Pseudovibrio sp. M1P-2-3: one gene and its partners. The protein of the gene in region 1 interacts with the protein of each later gene in a pairwise test. Links are inferred from orthologs where the notes say so. Each region holds a gene or a part of one and is shown in the gene's direction. Other genes may lie near its edges. The genes, in order: secA, ybgC and secG.

The links.
Region 2: the proteins of secA (region 1) and ybgC interact in binary tests that used the Escherichia coli proteins (3 or more experiments, as listed by UniProt). The link is inferred for Pseudovibrio sp. M1P-2-3 from one-to-one orthologs.
Region 3: the proteins of secA (region 1) and secG interact in binary tests that used the Escherichia coli proteins (3 or more experiments, as listed by UniProt). The link is inferred for Pseudovibrio sp. M1P-2-3 from one-to-one orthologs.

What each region holds. Positions count from the first base shown.
Region 1 is NZ_JARRCW010000001.1:4,341,686-4,349,848, forward strand. What follows is about bases 2,021-5,350. They hold secA (preprotein translocase subunit SecA), read left to right. Parts: upstream 2,021-2,348; coding sequence 2,349-5,150; downstream 5,151-5,350. Other genes in these bases: P6574_RS19145 (peptidylprolyl isomerase), read right to left, coding at 2,021-2,058; P6574_RS22185 (DUF805 domain-containing protein), read right to left, coding at 5,247-5,350. In the rest of the region: bifunctional glutamate N-acetyltransferase/amino-acid acetyltransferase ArgJ, read right to left, coding at 1-1,098; more of P6574_RS19145, read right to left, coding at 1,198-2,020; more of P6574_RS22185, read right to left, coding at 5,351-5,489; P6574_RS19155 (L,D-transpeptidase), read right to left, coding at 5,623-6,243; P6574_RS19160 (alpha/beta fold hydrolase), read left to right, coding at 6,555-7,337; P6574_RS19165 (methyl-accepting chemotaxis protein), read right to left, coding at 7,389-8,163. UniProt on the Escherichia coli protein: Required for protein export, interacts with the SecYEG preprotein conducting channel.
Region 2 is NZ_JARRCW010000001.1:593,536-601,166, forward strand. Bases 1,504-4,301 are described here. They hold ybgC (tol-pal system-associated acyl-CoA thioesterase), read left to right. Parts: upstream 1,504-2,566; coding sequence 2,567-3,037; downstream 3,038-4,301. Other genes in these bases: ruvA (Holliday junction branch migration protein RuvA), read left to right, coding at 1,504-1,514; ruvB (Holliday junction branch migration DNA helicase RuvB), read left to right, coding at 1,511-2,554; tolQ (protein TolQ), read left to right, coding at 3,282-3,995; tolR (protein TolR), read left to right, coding at 3,999-4,301. Outside these bases: P6574_RS02840 (Lrp/AsnC family transcriptional regulator), read right to left, coding at 1-155; crossover junction endodeoxyribonuclease RuvC, read left to right, coding at 379-900; more of ruvA, read left to right, coding at 897-1,503; more of tolR, read left to right, coding at 4,302-4,460; P6574_RS02875 (cell envelope integrity protein TolA), read left to right, coding at 4,467-5,399; Tol-Pal system beta propeller repeat protein TolB, read left to right, coding at 5,513-6,790; peptidoglycan-associated lipoprotein Pal, read left to right, coding at 6,930-7,415.
Region 3 is NZ_JARRCW010000001.1:2,358,647-2,366,289, forward strand. The notes cover bases 2,586-5,395. They hold secG (preprotein translocase subunit SecG), read left to right. Parts: upstream 2,586-3,702; coding sequence 3,703-4,089; downstream 4,090-5,395. Other genes in these bases: P6574_RS10270 (HAD hydrolase-like protein), read right to left, coding at 2,739-3,371; P6574_RS10280 (CTP synthase), read left to right, coding at 4,228-5,395. Also shown: P6574_RS10260 (vitamin B12-dependent ribonucleotide reductase), read left to right, coding at 1-1,917; P6574_RS10265 (Dabb family protein), read left to right, coding at 2,257-2,544; more of P6574_RS10280, read left to right, coding at 5,396-5,856; P6574_RS10285 (hypothetical protein), read left to right, coding at 5,868-6,701; P6574_RS10290 (SH3 domain-containing protein), read left to right, coding at 6,801-7,220; P6574_RS10295 (SurA N-terminal domain-containing protein), read left to right, coding at 7,494-7,643. UniProt on the Escherichia coli protein: Subunit of the protein translocation channel SecYEG. Overexpression of some hybrid proteins has been thought to jam the protein secretion apparatus resulting in cell death; while this may be true it also results in FtsH-mediated degradation of SecY.

The sequences.
Region 1 (8,163 bases):
ATCTTCACTGTAATCATCGTCCCGCTCTCCATCTACGGCCACACGGATATCTCCGAACCAGATGGCAAGGCGGTCTCTGTCGGCAGGCTCTCCAGCTTTACCCACGGCCATAACTACGCGGCCCCAGTTCGCATCTTCACCCGCAACCGCTGTTTTCACGAGAGGCGAATTGGCAATAGAAAGTGCAACCTTCTTGGCAGACTCGTTTGAAACCGCCCCTTTCACGTGTACTTCCACAAACTTGGTTGCACCTTCCCCATCCTTGACAATCTGGTGGGACAAGTCCTTCATCATTTCAAACAGTGCCGCCTTGAAATCCTGAAGACGTGGGTCATTTTCGCTCTTCACAGGTTCGTTGCCTGCGGCGCCTGTCGCCGCCAGCAGGACACTATCTGACGTGGAGGTATCACTGTCCACCGTAATGGCATTAAACGAGCCACCAACGCTTTGAGAGAGCAAGGATTGTAAGATAGGAGCGGGTATGGCCGCATCTGTAAACAAGAAACCCAGCATGGTAGCCATATCCGGGGCGATCATACCCGCACCCTTGGCGATGCCGTTGAGAGTGACGGTTGTGTCTCCCAGTTTGACATTCTTTGTTGCAAGTTTTGGATAGGTGTCTGTTGTCATGATGGCTTTTGCCGCAGACATCCAGCTCTTTCCCTCAGCGCGCTCTATGAGCTGATCCATCACGGCTACAAAACGCTCTGCAGGCAGCGGCTCACCAATTACGCCAGTGGACGCCAGATAGATCTCTTTATGGTCAATGCCGGTAGCGTTGCCCAGAATATTTGCAGTGAGTTCAACGGCTGCCCTGCCCTTTTTGCCCGTAAACGCATTGGCATTACCGGAGTTAATCAAAATTGCGCGCACTGTACCCTGAGGCAAGTTTTCCTTGCACCAATCAACTGGAGCACTCGGACACTTGGACTGTGTGAAAACGCCTGCAATGTGGGCTGGCCCATCCAGAAGCATCAACAGGACATCTTCTCGCCCTTGATACTTTACCCCAGCTTCTGCCGTTGCAAATCGCAGTCCCTTGATCTCTGGCAGTTCAGGATAAGACTTTGGAGCTAGGGGTGAAATTGCAGCACTCATGAAAACCCTCCAGAAAGACCGACAAAAAATAAAGGCTTCATCAGGCGTTAGCCAAATGAAGCCCCTATGACAAGTCTTTATTTAAAGGTTCAGCTTTACTTATTTGCTTTCAACAGCTGCCTTGTCGCCCTCAGCGTTTGCAGAGAACACTTCCACTTTGGTGTTCTCTTTCAGCTTTTCGATGTTTTCTTTGAACTTCTGAGCCATGATTTCTTGCGTAAGCTGACCTTCTACCTGTTCAAAGGCAGGAGCAGGCTGCTGACGTTTATCTTCACTCTTAATGATGTGATAACCGAACTGGGTTTTCACAGGCTCTTTTGTATAGGAGCCCGGCTTAAGCCCAAAAGCAGCTTTCTCGAACTCTGGAACCATCTGGCCTTTACCAAAGTAACCTAGTGACCCACCATTTGGACCGCTTGGACCCGTAGACTTTTCTTTGGCCAATTCTTCAAAGTTTGCGCCTTTGTCCAACTGAGCAATGATACCGTTTGCCTCTTCTTCTGAATCAACCAGAATGTGACGTGCAGAAACCTCTTCCGAGCCTGCAAAGTTTTCGAACTTTTTACCGTAAGCGTCTTTCAGCTCGGCCTCAGTAATTGTTCCTTGGATATTTTTCTGGAAATAAGCATTCTGTAGGGCGCGTAGGCGCTCCAAATTCATCGCGCGTTTAAATTCTTCTGTTTTATCCAGACCTTCTTTTTCAGCTTCATTAGCGAAAAGGGTCATCTCAACAAGCACATCAGTGAGCACACCACGCCACTGTGTTGGTGGCACCTGTTGGAGTTGCTGGGCATAATCGCGTGCAGCTAATGCAATGTCAGCTTCAGTAATAGTTACATCACCAACTTTTGCCACGACCGCATTGGGGTCTTTCTCCTGGGCATTTGCGACACCAAGACACAATACAAAAGCGGCAGCAGCAACAGTGCCTTTAAGTGGTCTGGAAAGGGCTAAAGTCATGTTTTTCTCTTTCTCTGGATGCCATCAGAATAATCACTGTAATCAAAAAAGGTTGATCCAATAGCAACGTCACGATGATAAAGCGCAGTTTGCAACGGTTGTTAGCGTTGACAACCACATCCCCCCAACTTATCTGTCAATCGCCCGGTTCTTTTCGCTTACATGCTTAATCCGCTGGGGCAACCGACTGACTCGCTTGGGGTCTGAGGCTGCATAAATCAGAAATATGAAGATTTCTAGGTTGTAGCTGATCGATTGATCTAGCACACCTGACAAAGGAAGGTCCGCATATGGTGGGGCTCGGCGCACTCGCCCGTAAAATTTTTGGTTCTGCGAATGACCGCACGGTTAAGGCTCTCAGACATAAGGTCACGGCTATCAACGCCCTTGAGCCTGAAATGCAAGCGCTTAGCGATGAGCAACTGAAAGCGAAAACCGAAGAATTTCGAAGCCAGCTGGCAGCAGGCGCGAAACTGGATGACCTGCTCATACCAGCTTTTGCAGTAGTGCGAGAAGCATCCCGGCGCGTTCTTGGCCTTAGACAGTATGATGTTCAGCTCATTGGTGGCATGGTTCTTCACGCCGGCCAGATTACCGAAATGCGTACAGGTGAGGGTAAAACCCTTGTGGCCACGGCTCCGGTTTACCTCAACGCCTTGACAGGCAAGGGTGTTCACGTTGTGACAGTGAACGACTACCTTGCCTCTCGTGACGTTGAGTGGATGGGGCAGGTCTACCGCTTCCTTGGTCTGACAACCGGTCTGATTGTTCATGGCATTAGCGATGAAGAGCGTGGAGACGCCTACAAAGCTGACGTAACTTACGGCACCAACAACGAATTCGGCTTCGATTACCTGCGCGACAATATGAAGTATGAGCGCGAATCAATGGTTCAGCGACCGCATCATTTCGCGATTGTGGATGAGGTGGATTCCATTTTGGTCGACGAGGCCCGTACGCCTCTTATCATCTCAGGGCCACTGGAAGATCGTACTGATTTTTACAACACAATCGACACGTTTATTCCAAAGCTTACGGATGAGGATTTCGAGCTGGACGAAAAAGCCCGCTCGGCGACTTTCACCGAACATGGTAACGAAAACCTTGAGAACTTGCTTTCTGATGCAGGGCTTCTCAAAGGCGATTCGCTGTATGATGTAGAGAACGTGTCCACAGTTCACCACCTGCAGCAAGGTTTGAAAGCCCATAAGCTTTTCCAGCGGGATCGTGATTACATCGTTCGCAATGATGAAGTTATTATTATTGACGAATTCACCGGTCGTATGATGCCCGGTCGCCGCTTCTCTGAAGGTCTACACCAAGCGCTAGAAGCCAAAGAGAAAGTTGCGATCCAGCCAGAAAATCAGACGCTAGCCTCCATCACCTTCCAGAACTACTTCCGCATGTACGATAAGCTAGCCGGTATGACCGGTACAGCCATGACGGAAGCCGAAGAGTTCATGGACATCTATGGCTTGGAAGTGATCGATATTCCGACGAACAAGCCTATCAAGCGTGTTGATGAGGACGATGAGGTCTACCGGACTGTTGATGAAAAGTTCAACGCTATTTTGCATCTTATTGATGAATGCCGCGAGCGAGAACAACCTATTCTGGTTGGTACCACATCTATCGAAAAGTCGGAGATTCTGGCCCAGCAACTTCAAAAGCATGGCTATAAGCAAGCGGACCTTTCTGACGCCAATGCCTTTGCTGCGCTTTATGCTGACCGCGAAACTTCCAAGAACGCAAAAATCTTTGCCGTTCTGAACGCCCGTTACCACGAGCAGGAAGCTCAGATTATTTCTCAGGCCGGCATTCCAGGGGCCGTCACCATCGCGACCAACATGGCTGGGCGTGGTACGGATATCCAGTTGGGCGGTAACCTTGAGATGCGCATTGCCGCCGAGCTTGGTGATATGCCTGAAGGTGCTGAGCGTACAGAAAAAGAAGAAGCAATCGGCAAAGAGTTCGAAGTTCTCAAAGAACGCGCACTAGCCGCTGGTGGCCTCTACGTTGTCGCAACAGAGCGCCATGAAAGTCGCCGGATTGACAACCAGCTGCGGGGCCGTTCCGGTCGTCAGGGAGATCCCGGTCACTCCAAGTTCTTCCTGTCTCTCCAGGATGACCTGATGCGCATTTTTGGATCAGACCGCATGGACTCCATGCTGCAGAAGCTGGGATTAAAAGACGGAGAAGCTATCATCCATCCTTGGATCAACAAGGCATTGATGAAGGCGCAGCAAAAGGTTGAAGCTCGCAACTTCGACATTCGTAAAAACCTGCTAAAGTTCGACGATGTTATGAACGATCAGCGTAAGGTTGTTTTCGAGCAGCGTCTTGAAATGATGGATGACACCGTTGTGGCTGAAGCTGTAGCGGAAATGCGAGAAGAAACCGTAGAAGGTCTCGTTGCACTCCACATTCCAGAAAAGGCATATCCTGAGCAGTGGAATACAGAAGGCCTTCAGAAAGAAGTCGAAGAAAAGCTTGCTCTGCAGTTGCCAGTTGTTGACTGGGCCAACGAGGAAGGTATTGCCGACGAAGAGGTGGAATCCCGCATTAAACGCGCCGCCGCTGAAGCAATGGCTGCAAAAACCGCCAACTATGGTGCAGATGTGATGCGCCAGATCGAAAAAGCGGTCCTGTTGCGAAGCATTGACAACTTATGGCGCGAGCATCTGGCTAATCTGGATCATCTGCGCGCCGTTGTTGGCCTCCGCGGCTACGCGCAGCGTGATCCATTGCAAGAGTATAAGACAGAGTCCTTCTCTCTCTTTGAATCCATGCTGGCAAACCTTCGCGAAACCACCACAACACAATTGATGCATGTGGAGTTAATGCAGCAGCAGCCCCCGGAGCTTCCAACGAACGCTGAATTGCCGGAAATGCACGGCCATCACGTGGACGCAACTACCGGTGAAGACGAGTTCGCGCTTGCTGATCGCCAGTTGGCACAAATTCGAGCGGAGCAGGCACCAAATGGCCGCAACCCTCAAGACCCTGAAACATGGGGCAAGGTGGGACGCAACGAGCCATGTCCGTGCGGCTCGGGTAAGAAGTTCAAACACTGCCACGGCAGCTTGGTATAACAAGACTCAAAAAGGCCGGTTTTCCGGCCTTTTTATTTGCTTCCTATAATATGCGTCATGACTTTTTCAAATCATCAAACTTGTATTCTTAAGGCGTTAAGATTGCAGTATTTCTCTTGGATCAGCCCCAAAGTTATTTAAACCTTTACTGCCCGGTACAAATAGAATTGCTAGACTAAATATCCAACCTATATACGAAATAAGGGATACAAGAACAAACCAACCAGAGAAATTAAAAACACGAATCCTTTGTGTCTGGATTGCAGTACCTGCAACAATAAAGAGACCTACGACAGGGGTAAGAAGTACCAAGGCAAGAGAGCGTAGGACGTAGCTCATACGATTGCGCCTACTGGGAAAACGAAAACAATAAAAATGGTCGTAAAGTCATACTCTGGGTAATGTTCTATTTTAGTGCATAAAAAAGGCCGCCTGTTTTCTCAACGGCGGCCTTTTGTAGAAAAGGCGGTGGTTATCCCTGCTCGATCACCACTTTCGTACCAATATCCACTTGCTCATAAAGATGCTCAACATCGCTATTCAACATTCTGAAACAGCCGGAAGACACAGCCTTACCGATTGACCAAGCCTCATTTGTTCCATGAATGCGGTAGATGGTAGATCCCAGATACAATGCACGCGCACCCAGAGGGTTTTCAGGTCCACCCTTCATATATGAAGGAAGCTTACGCCCCTTTGCGGCCTCACGGCGGCGCATTTCTGGTGGCGGTGTCCAACCCGGCCATTTAGCTTTGCGGGTCACTTTCTCATTGCCCGACCAACGGAACCCATCACGGCCCACGCCAATTCCATAGCGCATAGCCTTGCCCTTGGATTGTACGTGATACAAGTATCGGCCCTTTGTATCAACGATGATTGTGCCCGGCTCTTCATCGGTACGATAACGTACAAGTTTGCGCTTATATTTACGCTTAACCGAAGCTTCCATGAACCGCGGATCTTCACGGTATACGATCCACTTGCTTTGCTGCGGATCCCAATATTGCCCTGCCTCACTTGAAATCGGCATGACAAAAAAGGAGCTGACAGTAAGCAGCAGTGTTAAAATAAATATCCGAATCCCCGACAACATTTTTCCCCCAACGAAAAATCGAATTCACGCTTTACTGTGAAATACTATATGTCCTACGCTTGAGAACACGGCTCAAGCCATGAAAATTCTTCGTGATTGTTCATAGAACAATCCCGCCTGCTCAAGTATGCTTGTTTTAGTCTGGCAAATGTACAAGTTACGGCGCGTCAGTAAACTGCTTTCATATGCAGTCTCTACGATTTTTGAGTGTAAATGAAACTATCAACAACTTATCAATAGAATTTACCATGAGATTACGCAAAGACATCTAAGTATTCAAATTTAATAAAAAACAATGTTTTGGAGGCACTATGGACGAGATCATTTCCACCCAGACATCCTGTCTGCCCTATTCAAAAGCTGGTAATGGCAAAAAAGCGCCAGCTATTTTTATTCATGGCTTCGGGTCGGATGCAACTTCTTGGAGACCACTCCAAACAACATTGGAAGCCAAGCGAGAAACAATTGCCTTTGACCTGCCCGGCCATGGGCGCGCCCTCAACTGGCCCGAGATTGGAAGCCCGGGCAGCGCCGCCAAGTCCGTTGCTAGCTCCCTGAAAGCACTCAACTTGCACCGCGTCCATCTGGTTGGGCACTCCATGGGGGGAGCTATTGCTTGTTTGATTGCCATGAGAAGCCCTGAAATTGTGGCGAGCCTCACTCTTATTGGTCCCGGGGGATTTGGTGAAGAGATTAACGGTGCGGTTCTTCAGCAATACGCAGCTTCCAAAACTGCAGAAGCACAAGACGAAGTGCTTCATCACTTCTTTGGAAAGGGTCATAAAATTCCATGGAAAATTTCCGCTCACCTCGCAAACGAGCGAGCTCGTAAGGGCGCGATAGAGGCACTTGAAAAAGTTCACGGAGCATTTTTAAAGGCTGAAGGCCAAGGTGTGCTTCCCATAGAAAAACTGGGCGATATGAGCTTTCCCATTAAACTTCTTTGGGGAACAGACGATCAAATTCTGCCCTACTCTCAAACGAAGGCCATTCCCGCCAACATTGCGCTGCACAGCTTTAAGGGGGCGGGCCACATGCTGCAATATGAACACCCGAGGCAGGTGGCTTCTCTCATTTTGGAAAATACACGCTGAACAAGAAGTAAATAAGGCTGCCAGAATGCGGCAGCCTTTTCAAAGTCCAGATTAAGCTGCACGAACCTTTTGAAGGAATGCGGTGACTTCACTGCGAATATGACCGGCTTCATCAGACAGCACAGTAGCAAGGCTGGATACGGTATCTCCAGAGGCCCTTGAAGCTTGAGAGGCCTGCGCAACCGTCTTCATTGCTTCTGCCCCTCTCAAAGCACTTTGATTCGCATTGGCCACATTTTCAGATATGGAAGAGACTGCTGCATTTTGCTGTTCCACAGAGGCGGCAACTGCTGATGCAATCTGGTTCATCTCCTCAATGACATTTCCGACATCCCCGATGGCTTCAACAGCATTGGCTGAGGCCTCCTGTATCGAGCCAACCTGAAGCGCGATCTCCTCGGTTGCCTGTGAAGTCTGGTTGGCAAGCTGCTTGACCTCGGCCGCGACAACAGCAAAGCCTTTGCCATGCTCCCCTGCCCGCGCAGCTTCAATTGTAGCATTCAAAGCAAGCAGGTTGGTCTGGTTAGCAATTTCCCTGATCAAATTAACTGCATCTCCAATATGGTCTGCTGCCTCACTCAAGGAGTGCATTGTAAGCGTCGTGGACTTTGAACCTTCCATAGCCCTGCCGGCGACCCGCGAGGTTTGATCTGTCTGACTGGCAATCTCGTTAATGGACATCGCCAGCTCTTCCGTTGCAGAGGAGGCACTTGAAACATTCACTGTTGCCTCTTCCACTGCCCGTCCAGCATCACCAGCTTCATTCAGAACATTATTAGCCGATTTCTCTACATCCTGAGAAGCGGAGCTCAGCCCCTCAGCCGCT
Region 2 (7,631 bases), 3.7 Mb from region 1 along the record:
ATAACTCCTGTTTCTTCAAGGTTTTTTACTCGTCGTAGGCATGGGGAGGGAGAGAGGGCAACCTTATTAGCCAACTCTACATTGGTCAGTCTGCCATCTTCCTGCAGGTTTTTAAGTATCTCCAAATCGATTTTATCGAGGGGCTCTCTTGGCATATTCTGTAAATGATCCGTTCATATAGGGTAGATTATTGCTCGAATCTACAAGTTGCGAACAGAATTAGCAAATAAATCCGGAAAATAGAACAGGGGTTGGGAAGGCCTTTCGGAGCTGGGTAAATAAAACGGATATTTATATCGGTCAATAAACGCTGTTTTTAGGTTATTGAGGGGCAGGGCCAGTAGCCTAAAGTGAAAAGTTTTGTTACCCCTTTGTTCCATGAGGCATCCAATTAGAATTTTGGGAGTGGACCCCGGTTTACGTTTTACTGGCTGGGGACTTATTGAAGCACAAGGTAATCGACTGGGCTTTGTGGGCAGCGGTACAATAACATCCAATAGCAACTATGATCTGGCTTCACGCTTGAAGCAGCTCTATGATGGCCTGTATCAGGTAATTGAACGCAATGCTCCGCATGAAGCCGCGGTTGAGAACACGTTTGTGAACAAAGACGCGAGCGCTACTTTGAAACTCGGGCAGGCTCGAGGTATTGCTTTGCTTGTTCCTGCACTTCATAACCTCAAAATTGCAGAGTATGCGCCTAATTTGGTGAAGAAAACTGTTGTGGGTTCTGGGCATGCGGATAAAGAGCAGATTCGTATGATGGTGAAAGTTCTAATGCCGAAAGCAACCTTCAATAGTGATGATGCCGCGGATGCTCTGGCCATTGCTGTATGTCATGCTCAACACAGAGGAAGTGCGGGCGATAGGCTTGCCGTAGCGGAGGCGCGTTCTAAATGATTGGGAAATTAAAAGGCATAGTTGATAGTTTTGGCGATGACTTCGTGCTGCTGGATGTTCAGGGGGTTTGCTATCAGGTACACTGCCCGTCCCGTACATTGCAGGGCCTGCCAAGGGTAGGAGAGGCTGCTGTACTTTCCATCGATACATTTGTCCGTGAAGATATGATCAAACTCTATGGTTTCCATGACGATACAGAGCGGGAATGGTTTCGTCTTTTGATGACTGTTCAAGGTGTTGGAGCCAAGGTTGCGCTGGGCATTCTCGGAATTATGAAAGCATCAGAGGTTGCCAATGCTATCGCCTTGGGAGATAAAACAGCTGTGACACGTGCTCCCGGTGTGGGTAAGCGTGTGGCTGAACGCATTGTGAGCGAGCTGAAGGATAAAGCGCCAAACTTTGCGTCAGTGGATGGGGGTACAATTGCCATTTCATCAAGCCTGCAAGAGAACACAGCCTCTAATTCAATTTCAGATGCGGTTTCTGCCCTGTCTAATCTGGGCTACCAACAAGCGCAGGCAAGTGCCGCTGTGGCTGCTGCATTAAAAACTGCGGGCGAGGATGCCTCAGCTGAAACGCTCATTCGCTTGGGGCTTAAGGAACTTGCAGTATGACAGAGAATGAGCAGCGCTTAGTAACCCCTGAAATTCGTGGTGATGAAATTGATAGTGGGATGCGCCCTCAATCACTTGATGAATTTACAGGGCAGAAGCTGGCACGACAGAACCTCAAGGTTTTCATTGAAGCGGCAAAACAGAGAAACGAAGCTCTGGACCATGTCCTGTTTGTTGGCCCTCCGGGCTTGGGTAAGACAACTCTTGCGCAGATTATGGCTCGGGAGCTGGGCGTTAATTTCCGCGCAACTTCAGGTCCGGTGATTGCGAAATCTGGTGATTTGGCTGCGCTCCTGACAAATCTCGAGGATCGGGATGTTTTGTTCATTGACGAAATCCACCGGTTAAATCCAGCAGTTGAAGAAGTCTTGTATCCGGCTATGGAAGATTTTCAGCTGGACTTGATCATAGGGGAGGGGCCAGCGGCCCGCTCCGTTAAGATTGATCTTGCTAAATTTACGCTTGTAGCCGCGACCACACGCCTCGGTCTGCTAACAACTCCTTTACGGGATCGTTTTGGTATTCCGGTTCGTTTGGAGTTTTATACACCTGAAGAGCTGGAGTTGATTGTCAAACGTGGAGCACGTTTGCTCGGCATTGGTATGAGTGATGAAGGGGCTCGGGAAGTCGCTAAGCGCTCACGGGGAACACCACGAATTGCTGGAAGGCTACTGCGAAGAGTACGGGACTTTGCAATTGTTGCTGGCATGGCAGAGATAGATGCAGCCTTGGCTGATCGTTCACTTGTTCAGCTGGAGGTGGATTCCGCAGGCTTCGATAGTCTCGATCGGAGATATCTAAATCAGATAGCTTTGAACTTCGGTGGTGGCCCGGTGGGCATTGAAACCATTGCTGCAGCACTTTCAGAGCCTCGTGACGCCATTGAAGATATTGTTGAACCATACTTGATCCAGAACGGTTATCTTCAGCGTACGCCTCGCGGGCGTATTTTAACGCCAGTTGCCTTTCAACATCTTGGCTTGGCTGTACCATCATCTTCCATGGCCCCTCAAATGGGCCTGTTCCCCAATGATGATTAAAGAGAAAGCTCTATGACTAACCAATCAGGACAAGAATCCTGGCCTGATATTTCCGGCCGTCTTATTGAAGGTGGACACAGCTTTCCGGTGCGCGTGTACTATGAAGATACGGATTTTACCGGTGTTGTGTACCACGCTGCCTATTTGAAGTTTATTGAACGGGCCCGTACAAACTTTTTAAGACTTTGTGGGATTCATCACCGCGAATTGGGCGAGGGTGTCCATGGCGAACCTCTCGCCTTTGCTGTACGCCATATGGAGATCGACTTTCTAAAACCCGCCAGAATCGATGACCTTTTGGAAGTGATATCTACTATTGAAACTCAAAAAGGTGCGCGCTTTGTACTTTCACAAAGTGTTACTCTGTTTGGGGATACGTTGTTTCGGGCCCGTGTGACAATAGCAGTTATTTCTCCAGATGGTCGCCCAAGGCGTTTACCTGAAGGACTGGCAAAACGGCTGCAAGGACAGGTTTTTGCATAATTTTCCAAGTCGTAATTCATAGGCATTTTTCAATAAATTTATCTGGAGTTGGAGCTCTTTTAATTCTTCAGTAACCTTAACACGGTCTTTTCAATAAGTGTGTGTGAAGTGCACACAGTCGAAGTTTTGACAAATTCGCAGGGCAGGAAGGCTTAAATCGTTTTCCAGTTATGCGCCAAATAGCGGCGGGGCAGTGCCGTTTTGTGTTGTGCGTTGAAGAATCGGGCAAGAGGTCCAATACCCAATGAACTCTGATAGTGTTTCTCAAGTCGCTCTTGCAGGGCCTGAGGCAAGTCTTTCCTATCTTTCCATGTTTTTCGAAGCTGATATTGTCGTCAAGCTGGTGATGCTTGGCCTCATCTTTGCTTCCGTCTGGAGTTGGGCGATCATATTTGATCGGGCCGTGCTGTTTTCGCGTGCAAAGCGGCAAATGAACCGTTTTGAAGGCGTGTTCTGGTCCGGCCAGTCTTTGGAAGATCTTTATAATTCGCTTTCAGCACGGGCCAATAATGGCATGGCAGCGTTGTTTGTGGCTGCAATGAAAGAGTGGAAACGCTCGCATGAGGGAGACCGTCCGGCAATTGCCAGCCTGCAACAGCGGATTGATCGCACGATGGATCTGACGATTGCCAGAGAAGTGGAGCGTTTTGAGAAGCGGCTGATGTTCCTTGCAACAGTTGGAACAGCAGCCCCGTTTATTGGCTTATTCGGGACAGTTTGGGGAATTATGAACTCCTTTGCATCAATTGCCGCTTCTAAAAATACCAGCCTCGCAGTTGTTGCGCCGGGTATTGCAGAAGCTTTGTTTGCAACAGGTTTGGGGCTGGTGGCAGCTATTCCCGCTGTTATTGCCTACAATAAACTACAGGCAGATGCTGGAAAACTCAGCGCGCGTATGGAAGGGTTTGCCGACGAATTTTCTGCCATTTTGTCCCGCCGAATTGATGAGCGGGTATAAAACATGGGTATGAATGCAGGAGGCAATCAAACTCAGGGGCGTAGTAGCGGTAGACGCGGGCGTCGTCGCCGGTCCCACGCGGCTATGAGTGAAATTAATGTGACGCCGATGGTCGATGTGATGTTGGTGCTGCTCATTATCTTTATGGTTTCTGCCCCTTTGCTGACTGTCGGAGTTCCTATCGATCTGCCTGAAACACGAGCAAAGCCCATGGAAGGGGAGACGGAGCCCATCGCTATATCAATTAAGGCTGATGGGGAAGTTTACATTCAGGATACGAAAATCGCAGTCGATGAGCTTGTGGCTAAATTAGAGGCTATTGCTCAAAATGGCTATGATGAGCGCATTTACGTTCGGGGAGATCGGGACGCCGATTACGGGGTTATTATGAATGTTATGGGGCGGATTAATGCTGCAGGTTATAAGCGTTTGGGGCTTGTAACACTGGATGAAAAAGGTAGTTAATCGGGCATGCGCAGTGCACTTGTTGTTTCAACAGCCCTGCACCTTGGGGTTTTGATTGCGGGGGTTGTAGCCCTGCCTTCTGTGGAGGGCTTGGTGGCCCCGCCTGTGGATTCTTTACCTGTTGAACTTATCCCTCAATCAGAAATCACGAAACTCCAATTGGGTTCTAAGGCCGCAAAGGAAATTAAAGAGGCCGCAGCCCCACCAACTAAAAAGCCTGCTGTGGACGAGCCTGAAGTGGAACAGGCAACAGGTGAGACAAACGTTGAGGCCCCCAAGCCGGTTGAGGGGGAAAAGCCGGCTCAAACTGCATCTATAACCGAGCAAACACCTCCTCCTGAGCCCGAGCCAGCCTTGGAACCGGAATATACTGCGAGTGTTGAGACGGTACCAACACCTCAAGCAGAACTTGGGCCGGACGTTGAAAAGGCTGAGGAAATTCAACAAGTGGTGAGCGTGCGCCCCCGTACGAAACCAAAGGTGCGCATCAGGCCCAAGAAGCAACAGGAAAAACCGAAGTTCAACCCCAATGATATTGCAGCTTTGCTGAATAAAACGACACCCACGGCTGCTGGTGCCCAAAAATCGCAGAAAGTAGCCTCTCTTGGTTCTGCTCAAGGTCAGACGAATGTGCACATGTCTCAATCAGAGTTGGATGCTCTGCGTTCTCAGGTAGCTCAATGCTGGAACCCACCTGTAGGTGCGCCCGGGGCCGAACAACTGGTTGTAAAACTGCAATTCAATATGGGGCGTTCTGGGGAAGTTGAAGGCCTTCCCCGTATTTTGAACTCCAACAGCAATCCGGCATTTGGAGCTGCAAGTCAAAGCGCAATTCGTGCCGTTTACCGGTGCAGTCCCTATTCATTACCAGCCTCAAAATATGAGGCATGGAAAACTGTCATTCTAAATTTTGATCCCCGTTTAATGCTTGGGTATTGATGAGAGTTTCAAAGGAGCAAAGGTCCATGTGTGAGGTATTGACACGCGACCATCTACCATTACATCGATTTGGCCAATGGGTTCGCTGTTCTTTGGTGTCTTTAGGCTTGGCAATGGGAGCTGTGTTTGCAGCACAGCCTGCCGCTGCTCTTGTGGAAATTGATATTACACAGGGACAGGTTGAACCTATGCCCATCGCCCTGCCGGATTTTGGTGGGACGGGTGTGGAAAGCGAGCTTGCAAAGAATATAACTGAAATTATTCAGGCTGACTTGCGCCGCTCCGGTCTGTTCCAGCCCATTGACCCGGCTGCATTTATCCAACAGAGCATGAATGTGAACACCCAGCCGCGCTTCGGTGATTGGCGCACAATTGGATCGCAGGCTCTTGTAACGGGGTCCCTCTATCAGGAGCCGGACGGGCGGTTGAAAGCTGAGTTTCGCCTATGGGATGTCTACGCAGGACAGCAGCTCATTGGGCAGCAGTTTTTCACATCGCCCGATAACTGGCGTCGTCTGGCCCATATAATTTCTGATGCCATTTATGAACGCCTGACGGGTGAAAAGGGGTATTTTGACACCCGTATTGTTTTCATAGATGAAAGCGGTCCAAAAGATGCGCGGCGCAAGCGGCTTGCAATAATGGATCAGGACGGGGCGAATATTCGCTACCTGACAAGAGGGAATAACCTTGTTCTAACGCCGAGATTTTCTCCGGTTAATCAAGAAATTACCTATATGTCCTACGTGGGGGGAAGCCCTCAGGTTTACTTGTTTAACATCGAAACAGGGCAACGTGAGATTTTGGGGGATTACCCCGGTATGACTTTTGCTCCCCGCTTTTCCCCTGATGGTCAGAAGGTGGCCATGAGTTTGCAACAGGGCAGCAATGCAAACATTTTTGTGATGGACCTGCTCAGCAGGGAAACAACACGGCTTACAAATATCGCAGCAATTGATACAAGTCCGTCCTTCTCCCCAGATGGTCGCCAAATTGTCTTTGAAAGTGACCGTGGCGGCTCTCAACAGCTATATGTCATGAATGCAAATGGTACAAATGCGCAGAGAATCAGCTTTGGGCCAGGCAGCTACTCCACCCCCGTCTGGTCCCCGCGTGGTGACTTGATTGCATTTACAAAAGTGCATCAGGGCCGTTTCATGATTGGCGTTCTTCGCCCCGATGGAAAAGGTGAGCGTATTTTAACAGAAGGTTACCATAACGAGGGGCCTGCATGGTCTCCGAACGGGCGTGTTCTGACGTTCTTCAGGGACACTCCGGGTGGACAAGGTGGTCCGCAGGTTTGGACTGTTGATCTGACAGGGTATAATGAGCAGATCGTTAATACACCAAACTTTGCTTCGGATCCGGCTTGGTCCCCGGTAATGAATTGATAAGCAGCTAGGAAAAGCTTCCATTGTAGTGTTTACCAGTTGTGGAAGCTTCAACTTTTCTTTAACCATACTAAATAAAGTTTCTACTTTTGATAGTTTGAATGTGGGCCCTTCGGGATTAAGGGATCAGGAGTTTTAAATGAATAGGTCAGTGTTTGCGCGTGCGGCGCGTGTCATGGGCGTTATTGCGGTGTGCATGGTCGCTGCGGCGTGTGCACAGAACCGGACGCAGGCTCCTGGGGGCGCAGGGTCTGTAGTAGCAGGAAGCGCGCAGGACTTTGTCGTTAACGTGGGGGACAGGGTGTATTTTCTGAATAACCAGTCGACCCTTAGTCCAACAGCTAGAACAACGCTGGATAAGCAGGCGCAGTGGCTGAAAGCATATTCCAAATACACTGTCACAATCGAAGGGCATGCGGACGAGCGTGGTACACGCCAATATAACATTGCCCTTGGCGCTCGTAGAGCCTCCGCTGTTCGTGACTATCTGGTGGCCAGAGGAGTTAGTACCTCGCGCATAAAAACACTTTCCTACGGCAAGGAGCGTCCAATTGCGGTGTGTGACAATGATTCTTGCTGGAGCCAGAATCGCCGCGCCGTTACAGTGGTAAACAACGCGCGCTAGGGCTTTTTAGTGATTGAAAGGCCCCTCATATGTGAGGGGCCTTTTTTATTCGTGGAGCTTGGTTCGTTAAACCTCTGAAGAACTCTATTGAATGTCAAACTTTCGCCAGTATCTGATTAGCATTAAACTAAAACCATATTAGGTTGGCCTTCCATGTTCAGGAGAAGTTGATGACGCAAAGGGCGATACTGAAAAGGCTAATTGGATTTGTATGTC
Region 3 (7,643 bases), 2.0 Mb from region 1 along the record:
TCTTACGCAACTTCCGCCGAAATGGCTGGAGAGCTAGGGCCTTTCCCGGGCTATAAAGCCAATGCCGATCATATGCTACGAGTAATTCGCAACCATCGGCGGGCCGCTCATGGCATAAGCGAAGAATGTGAAGGACTATCCACCCCTCCAGTCTCTTTAGATCACAAATCCTGTCCAGAGCCTATTTTGATAGACCGAGCCAAAGAAGCTTGGGATACCGCATTAAAGCTGGGACAAAAACATGGTTATCGCAACGCCCAAACAAGTGTCATCGCTCCAACTGGTACGATTGGCCTTGTCATGGATTGCGATACCACGGGTATCGAGCCTGACTTTGCATTGGTAAAGTTTAAGAAGCTTGCAGGCGGTGGCTACTTTAAAATTATAAACAGAGCTGTTCCCGAAGCCCTTAGAGCGCTTGGTTACGGAGAAGCTAAAATTGCTGAAATCGAAGCTTATGCTGTAGGGCACGGCTCCCTATCGCAAGCACCCGCAATCAACCCAACATCTTTGCGAGCAAAGGGGTTCGATGATAAAGCTCTAGAAAAAATTGCCTCGGCCCTTGGTTCGGCTTTTGATGTAAAATTCATATTCAACCGTTGGACACTCGGTGACGAGCTTCTTACCCAGTCTCTAGGAGTAAGCGCAGATCAGCTTGAAAATTCCGAGTTTGACTTACTAGCTCACCTTGGTTTTACAAAATCCGAAATTGAAGCAGCAAATACGCATGTTTGTGGAGCAATGACCCTTGAAGGTGCCCCTCACCTTTCTAAGGAACATTATGCGGTATTTGATTGCGCTAACCCTTGCGGGCGCACAGGTACGAGATATTTGTCCGTTGAGAGTCATATAAGAATGATGGCAGCCGCTCAGCCATTTATTTCTGGCGCCATATCAAAAACCATTAATATGGCAAGTGGCGCGACTGTTGAGGATTGTAAAGACGCATATATGTTGTCATGGAAGTTGGGTTTGAAAGCTAACGCCCTTTACCGCGACGGCTCAAAACTCTCTCAGCCACTGAACGCACAACTTCTGGAGGACGAAGACGCTGAAGACGCAGTTGAAGCAATCACCGCAAAACCACAGGCTGCACAGGCGGAAGTTCTGGCCGAGCGTATTGTTGAGCGGATTATTGAACGCTCTGTACGTACGCGTGAAAAGCTGCCCAACAGGCGTAAAGGGTACACCCAAAAAGCCTCAGTTGGCGGACACAAGGTCTATTTAACGACCGGTGAGTATGAAGACGGACGCATCGGTGAAATCTTCATTGACATGCATAAGGAAGGTGCAGCGTTCCGGTCGTTAATGAATAACTTTGCAATAGCTATCTCTTTGGGGCTTCAATATGGAGTTCCCTTGGATGAGTACGTTGATGCTTTTACATTTACCCGTTTTGAGCCTGCTGGTATGGTCATGGGTAATGATGCAATTAAAAATGCCACTTCCATTCTTGATTATATTTTCAGAGAGTTAGCAGTTTCCTACCTTGGCCGAAATGACCTTGCCCATGTTCCTCCGGAAAGTCTTGTAACATCCACATCGGTTTCGCGTTTCAATGAAGGCAAACAAGATGCGGAAGCGCAACCTGCAGTAGTGTCTCACGGGCTTGTAAGGGGACAGACCGAACAGTTTCGCCTAATTAAAGGAAACGAAGACGGTGGAAGCTTTGCAGCCCACGTAACATCAACTTCAACTGTCATTTCGCAGACTCTCAGCAAAAACTCTGATAGCTCTAGAGACAGCGGTAAAGTCGAAATGGTGAAAGCGGAAACTTCCAAGGCCACGCAAGTAGCCCAAGCCCGTATGAAAGGCTACGAAGGTGAAAGCTGCTCCGACTGTGGTAACTTCACAATGGTCCGCAACGGGACTTGCTTGAAATGCGACACTTGCGGCAGTACGAGCGGTTGTAGCTAATTGCGCATAGTAGTGCCATTTGGCTTTATCTACATATTTTCAAAGAGTGAGGCCTGTAGCAATACAGGCTTCATTTTCAATTAAACACATGAGAGAAGCCGAATATTCACAATTCAAGACTTTACTTTATCCATTTGTATTTAAAGATATATTTAAAATGCAATTCATCAAGAACTCAGCTGACCGATGTCAGAAAATAGCCTGCATATAACTAATACCCTACTCAAAGACCTTATACCGCACACGTTGCCTTCATATAGACTGTTTGCTAATTCGAAACTAAAAGATTACCCCCTTAACTAAACCACTCAAAGCGTCCAAAGAGAGACATAGTTTGTAATGATCCGCCATATAGTTTTGTTTAATGCCAAAAATCCAAAGGATAGAGAAAAAGTTTATGAGGGACTAAACTTATTGAAGCAAAATCCTTTTTGTATGCATTTGGAAGTTGGTCGAAATATAAAAACAGACAGTATCTCTGAGAACTGGGTTGATTTTGTAGTTTACGGTGAATTTGAAAATGAGGAACAGCTAAGTGCCTTTAAGGCTCATGATATTTATCATAAATCCATTGAAGTCGTACGCCCTTTGAGAGACAGACGATTGGCAGCGGACTTTCTATCTTAAGCTCCTTGGGAGTGTGCTCGAAAAACTCGTTAGCTGTATGATTATATACCTAGCTGATACGAAAACACACTTCCTAATTTTTATTGAAATTGTCCTTCTTTAGAAGGCCCAAGTACGGACGCAACTCCCTCTACTGAATATCTATTGCCCCTTCTAAAGCTCCTCAAAAACAGTGATCGAATAGAAACACCCCATTATCTCGAGTGACTTCCACTTTGAAACAAAGTCAGAATTTCTTCAGGCCTTTCAACCGCAGCAGTCGGGTTCATATCCTTTAGTGAGCTAAAGGTTCCATTGCCCCAAGACACTGCAATACTCTTTATTCCAACTTTACGCGCAGCTTCGATATCCCGTATCTCATCTCCAATGGAAAAGGTGGATGAGTGTGATGCCTTACATTTTCTAATAGCCTTTTTAAACTTAGGCGCCTTCCCAAAGATCGACACACCGGCGGAATAATAATCAATCAGGCTAGCAACCTGACCACCCAGCACATACCTCATATTTTTTTCCGAGTTGGAACTCACAACTGCTATGGAGACATCTAATTCCCTAAGATCCTTCAAAACATCATATACCCAGTCGTAGGCTTGAAACATATCAACGTCTCTAGTTGCCATTTTTCTGACTTCACGAACAAGTATAGGGAGCTTCCAACCGGAAATTTTCAGGTATGAGATGACAAAGCGTGGATTTCTCCCCTTCAACATCTTGTACTCTTCAAAGGAAATTACGCGCGTTTTATATTTGCGGGCGATATTGTTGTAGACATCATAGAACCACTCACCACTAGTGGCGAGGGTGCCATCAAAATCAAAAATAGCCAATTTTCGTGAATACACACTAAACCTTATTCAAAGTGCAGAGGAACTACTTCAAAAGCATACTCGATACAAAACACCTTTATCCTACATCCAGCAAGCTCCTAAAACTCCTATTCTTTATGGGGGTAGAACAACCGATCCTACTCAGCCAACTGCATCAGACATGAATTGTCAGGTTCCACTCCTCAAAAAGGCAACCAAATTACTAGAAACAAGAAAAACAACAACAAGAATACGTGCAGTCTATTAAAATGCTTTGCCTTGAGGGTAGAAAGCTGAACTTTTTTCGGTTAGAAACGCGTGAAAACGTAATTCAAAGGCATCAAGGGTACCAATGGAAACCGTTCTTATCGTAATACACTTAATGGTCGTTCTGGCCTTGGTTGCTCTTGTACTCTTGCAACGCTCTGAAGGCGGAGCTCTGGGTATGGGAGGAGGCGGCGGCAGTGGCGGCGGCTTTATGACAAGCCGTGGTACAGCCAACGTCCTCACACGTGGCACAGCTATACTCGCTGCTGTATTTTTTATCACCTCATTAAGTTTGGCTCTTATTTCCCGTTGGGATGAACGACCAGGCTCTTTGCTTGATAATGTACCTACAGCTGTTCAAAGCGAGCAAACTCAAGATACTGGTAGAGGTTTGTTAGAGCAGTTGCAAGGTAACAGTCAGCAACAGGCTCCAGCTCAGCCATCAGGACCACAAGTGCCCGCAGCACAATAAACTTCTTTTGTGCTGAAAGGTACATCGAACATTATAATAACGGCGTTGCGTTTAACGCAGCGCTCGTTTTCTTGCGTTTAATAACCATAATAATTAGTACCCTTTGAGGTGCTATTCCTAAGGATACGGTAGCGATCAATGGCGCGTTACATCTTTATTACAGGCGGTGTTGTGTCTTCTCTTGGAAAGGGACTAGCATCAGCCGCTCTCGGCGCTGCTTTGCAGGCTCGTGGATACAAGGTTCGTCTTAGAAAGTTGGACCCATACCTCAATGTAGACCCGGGCACGATGAGCCCCTATCAGCATGGAGAGTGTTATGTCACAGATGACGGCGCCGAAACTGATCTTGATCTGGGACACTACGAACGGTTCACAGGTCGTCCAGCAAATAAGCAGGACAACATAACCACCGGTCGTATCTATCAAGAAATTATTGCAAAAGAACGTCGCGGCGACTACTTGGGCGGTACAGTACAAGTTATCCCGCACGTGACCGATGCAATCAAAAATTTCGTTTTGGATGGAAACGAAGACTACGACTTTGTACTGTGTGAAATTGGTGGAACCGTTGGTGACATTGAAGGACTTCCCTTCTTTGAGGCTATTCGCCAGCTTGGGAATGACCTGCCAAGAGGTCAGGCAATTTTCATTCATTTGACGCTTCTTCCATATATTCCAGCCGCTGGAGAAATGAAAACCAAACCTACACAGCATTCGGTAAAAGAGCTGCGTTCGATTGGTATTCAGCCTGATATTCTTCTCATCCGCTGTGACCGCCAGATTCCCGAAGCTGAACGCAGAAAACTTTCGCAATTCTGTAATGTTCGCGAATCGGCCGTCATTCCCGCATATGATGCGAAAAGCATCTACGATGTGCCGATTGCCTACCACAAAGAAGGTCTTGATGAGCAAGTCTTGGAGGCATTTGGTATTACTGGCGCCCCTGCTCCAGACTTCTCGCGCTGGGAGCGTATTTCTAATTCATTGGCAAACCCCGAGGGTGAGGTCAATATTGCAGTAATTGGCAAATACACAGTCCTTAAAGATGCGTACAAGTCTCTTATTGAGGCCCTCGTACATGGCGGGATTGCAAACTCTGTCAAAGTCAATATCGACTGGATCGAATCTGAAGTTTTCGAGAAGGAAGATCCTGCCCCTTACCTTTCAAATGTGAACGGTATTCTGGTTCCGGGCGGCTTTGGCGAACGTGGCTCAGAAGGTAAAATTGCCGCGGCCAAATATGCCAGAGAAAATAAAATTCCTTACTTTGGCATCTGTTTTGGTATGCAAATGGCCGTTGTAGAAGCTGCCAGAAATATGGCTGGCATTGCAGAGGCTAGTTCCACAGAGTTCGGCACAACCAATGAGCCTGTTGTCGGATTGATGACCGAGTGGAATAAAGGAAATGAAAAAGAAACCCGTAATCATGATGGTGACCTTGGTGGCACAATGCGCTTAGGCGCATATGATGCACTCTTAGAAAAGGGCTCACGCATTGCGGAAGTTTATGGCAATCAGAATATCTCTGAACGCCATCGCCATCGGTATGAAGTCAACATCGACTACCGCCAGCGTTTGGAACAAGCTGGCCTGAAATTTGCTGGAACTTCACCTGATGGCTATTTGCCCGAGACCGTTGAAATCCCAGAGCACCCTTGGTTTATTGGGGTCCAATATCACCCTGAGTTAAAATCACGTCCATTTGAGCCTCACCCGTTGTTTGCATCTTTTGTTGCTGCTGCACGGGATTACAGCCGCTTGGTATAGGGTGAACTTTCATGGCAATTGCCCTTAAGAATATTATTAAAACTGTCTCGTCTATGGACGAGGCAGTTAAGCAATGGACTATGCTCGGTTTTTCTGTAGAGAACATAAGTTCTCTTACATCTGATAATAATTACCATCAGATATCTTTGAAGAATGTTACTATTCAACTGTTTTCAGAGAAGAAAAATTCGGCTCAACCGATTCCTTTTCACGAAAAATCTGCCCTCAGATCATATCTACAAAATGCTTCGAAATCCTCTTTGCACAGGACTGAGCTTTCATTTAGCAGTCAAGATATTCAAAGAGATTACGCTGCATTGAATACTGCCGGATTTGGAGATTACGTTGACAGACGCCTTTTGCAGCCAGATAACTCCAACCAAGCTGCATGTCTTTTTTCTCGGGACCCACTAACTTCTGAGATTTCTTTTTCTTCGCATAGCTTTAGTAACACTAAAACACAGCTTGATTCAGCACTAGCTACCCACTCTAATGGCGCAGAAGATATATCATCCATTGTTCTTGTAGCCGATAACCCTGCCGATCACCATGAGTACTTGAAAGCTCTCACTGGATCTAAAAGTGCGCGATTATCCAGCCTAGGTCTGGAGCTTGAGACAGGGAATGTATCCATTCAGGTCCTTTCCCCCTCCGCCTACAAAGCTCTCTACGACTTAGCTGCGCCTAACAATACACAGGGCTTGCAACTAGCGGCCATTCATTGTCGCTTCAAAGAGCTATCACGGTTTGAAAAATTTGCGAAAAATGCGGACCCAAGAGAACACAATGGTTACCTAGTCATCAGCCCAGATAATATCCTAGATCTCGCTATCATCGCTAGCTAATCTCTTATGGTCGGGAACTTTCAGCTTTTGCCAATAGTGCGCATCCTTCTGCTGAGATAGGCTCAGCAGAATACTTAATTTGCAATAGGGTAGTTTGGAATGCGCACTTTCCGCCACCTCTTGATTACATCTCTGATTCTATTTACTTTTTTTGCATCTGAAGTGTTCGCATGGCCAGCCAGAACCACACAGCCACTCAACTTTCGTACAGGCCCTAGCCTCGATGACGAAGTCGTTCTGATTATTCCCTACGGGAACTATCTGGAGGTAAGAGGTTGCCTCTCTTGGTGTCTAGTTGTCTATGCCGGTCGAAATGGATGGGTTAGTTCAAATTATATTGCTCCTTTAGAAGGCGGGCCTCCACCTATTGTTACAGCTCCGCCTGTAACAAACCCTCCATACTGGGGCTTTCCGGTTTTTACTCGCAGAAGGCCACTCGCACAACCAACTCCCCCAGCAGGCTTACCAGTGGAAGAGCTTTCAGCATGGGAACGTATGCGTCGATCTTTAGACTGGTAACTATAAAAGAAGAGCGAACCATCTAGTTATACAGGCAGCCTATAACGCACTATTATTTTCCTACTCGCGTAGTAGGACCCACTTTGAGCCACAACAGCTACAAATACTGCTATTTTTTGCACAACTTCACAAAAACCCTCATATTTTCACTGTGTTCAATCTTGACTGAGCTTGCTCAAATCATAAAGGAACTTTATTATCCGCCAACCTTGTACAACGGGCTGACACAACTGTGTTATTTCTAAGGAAATAAACAAAAGAACGGATTTTAATATGCTGGACACGCTGCGGAAAAAGGCAGGTTCTTGGATTGCAAAAGTACTTATAGGCTTACTTGCAATCAGTTTTGCCGTTTGGGGTATTGCTGATGTCTTTACGGGCTTTGGGAATGACTCAGTCGCAAAAGTCGGTAAAACTGAAATT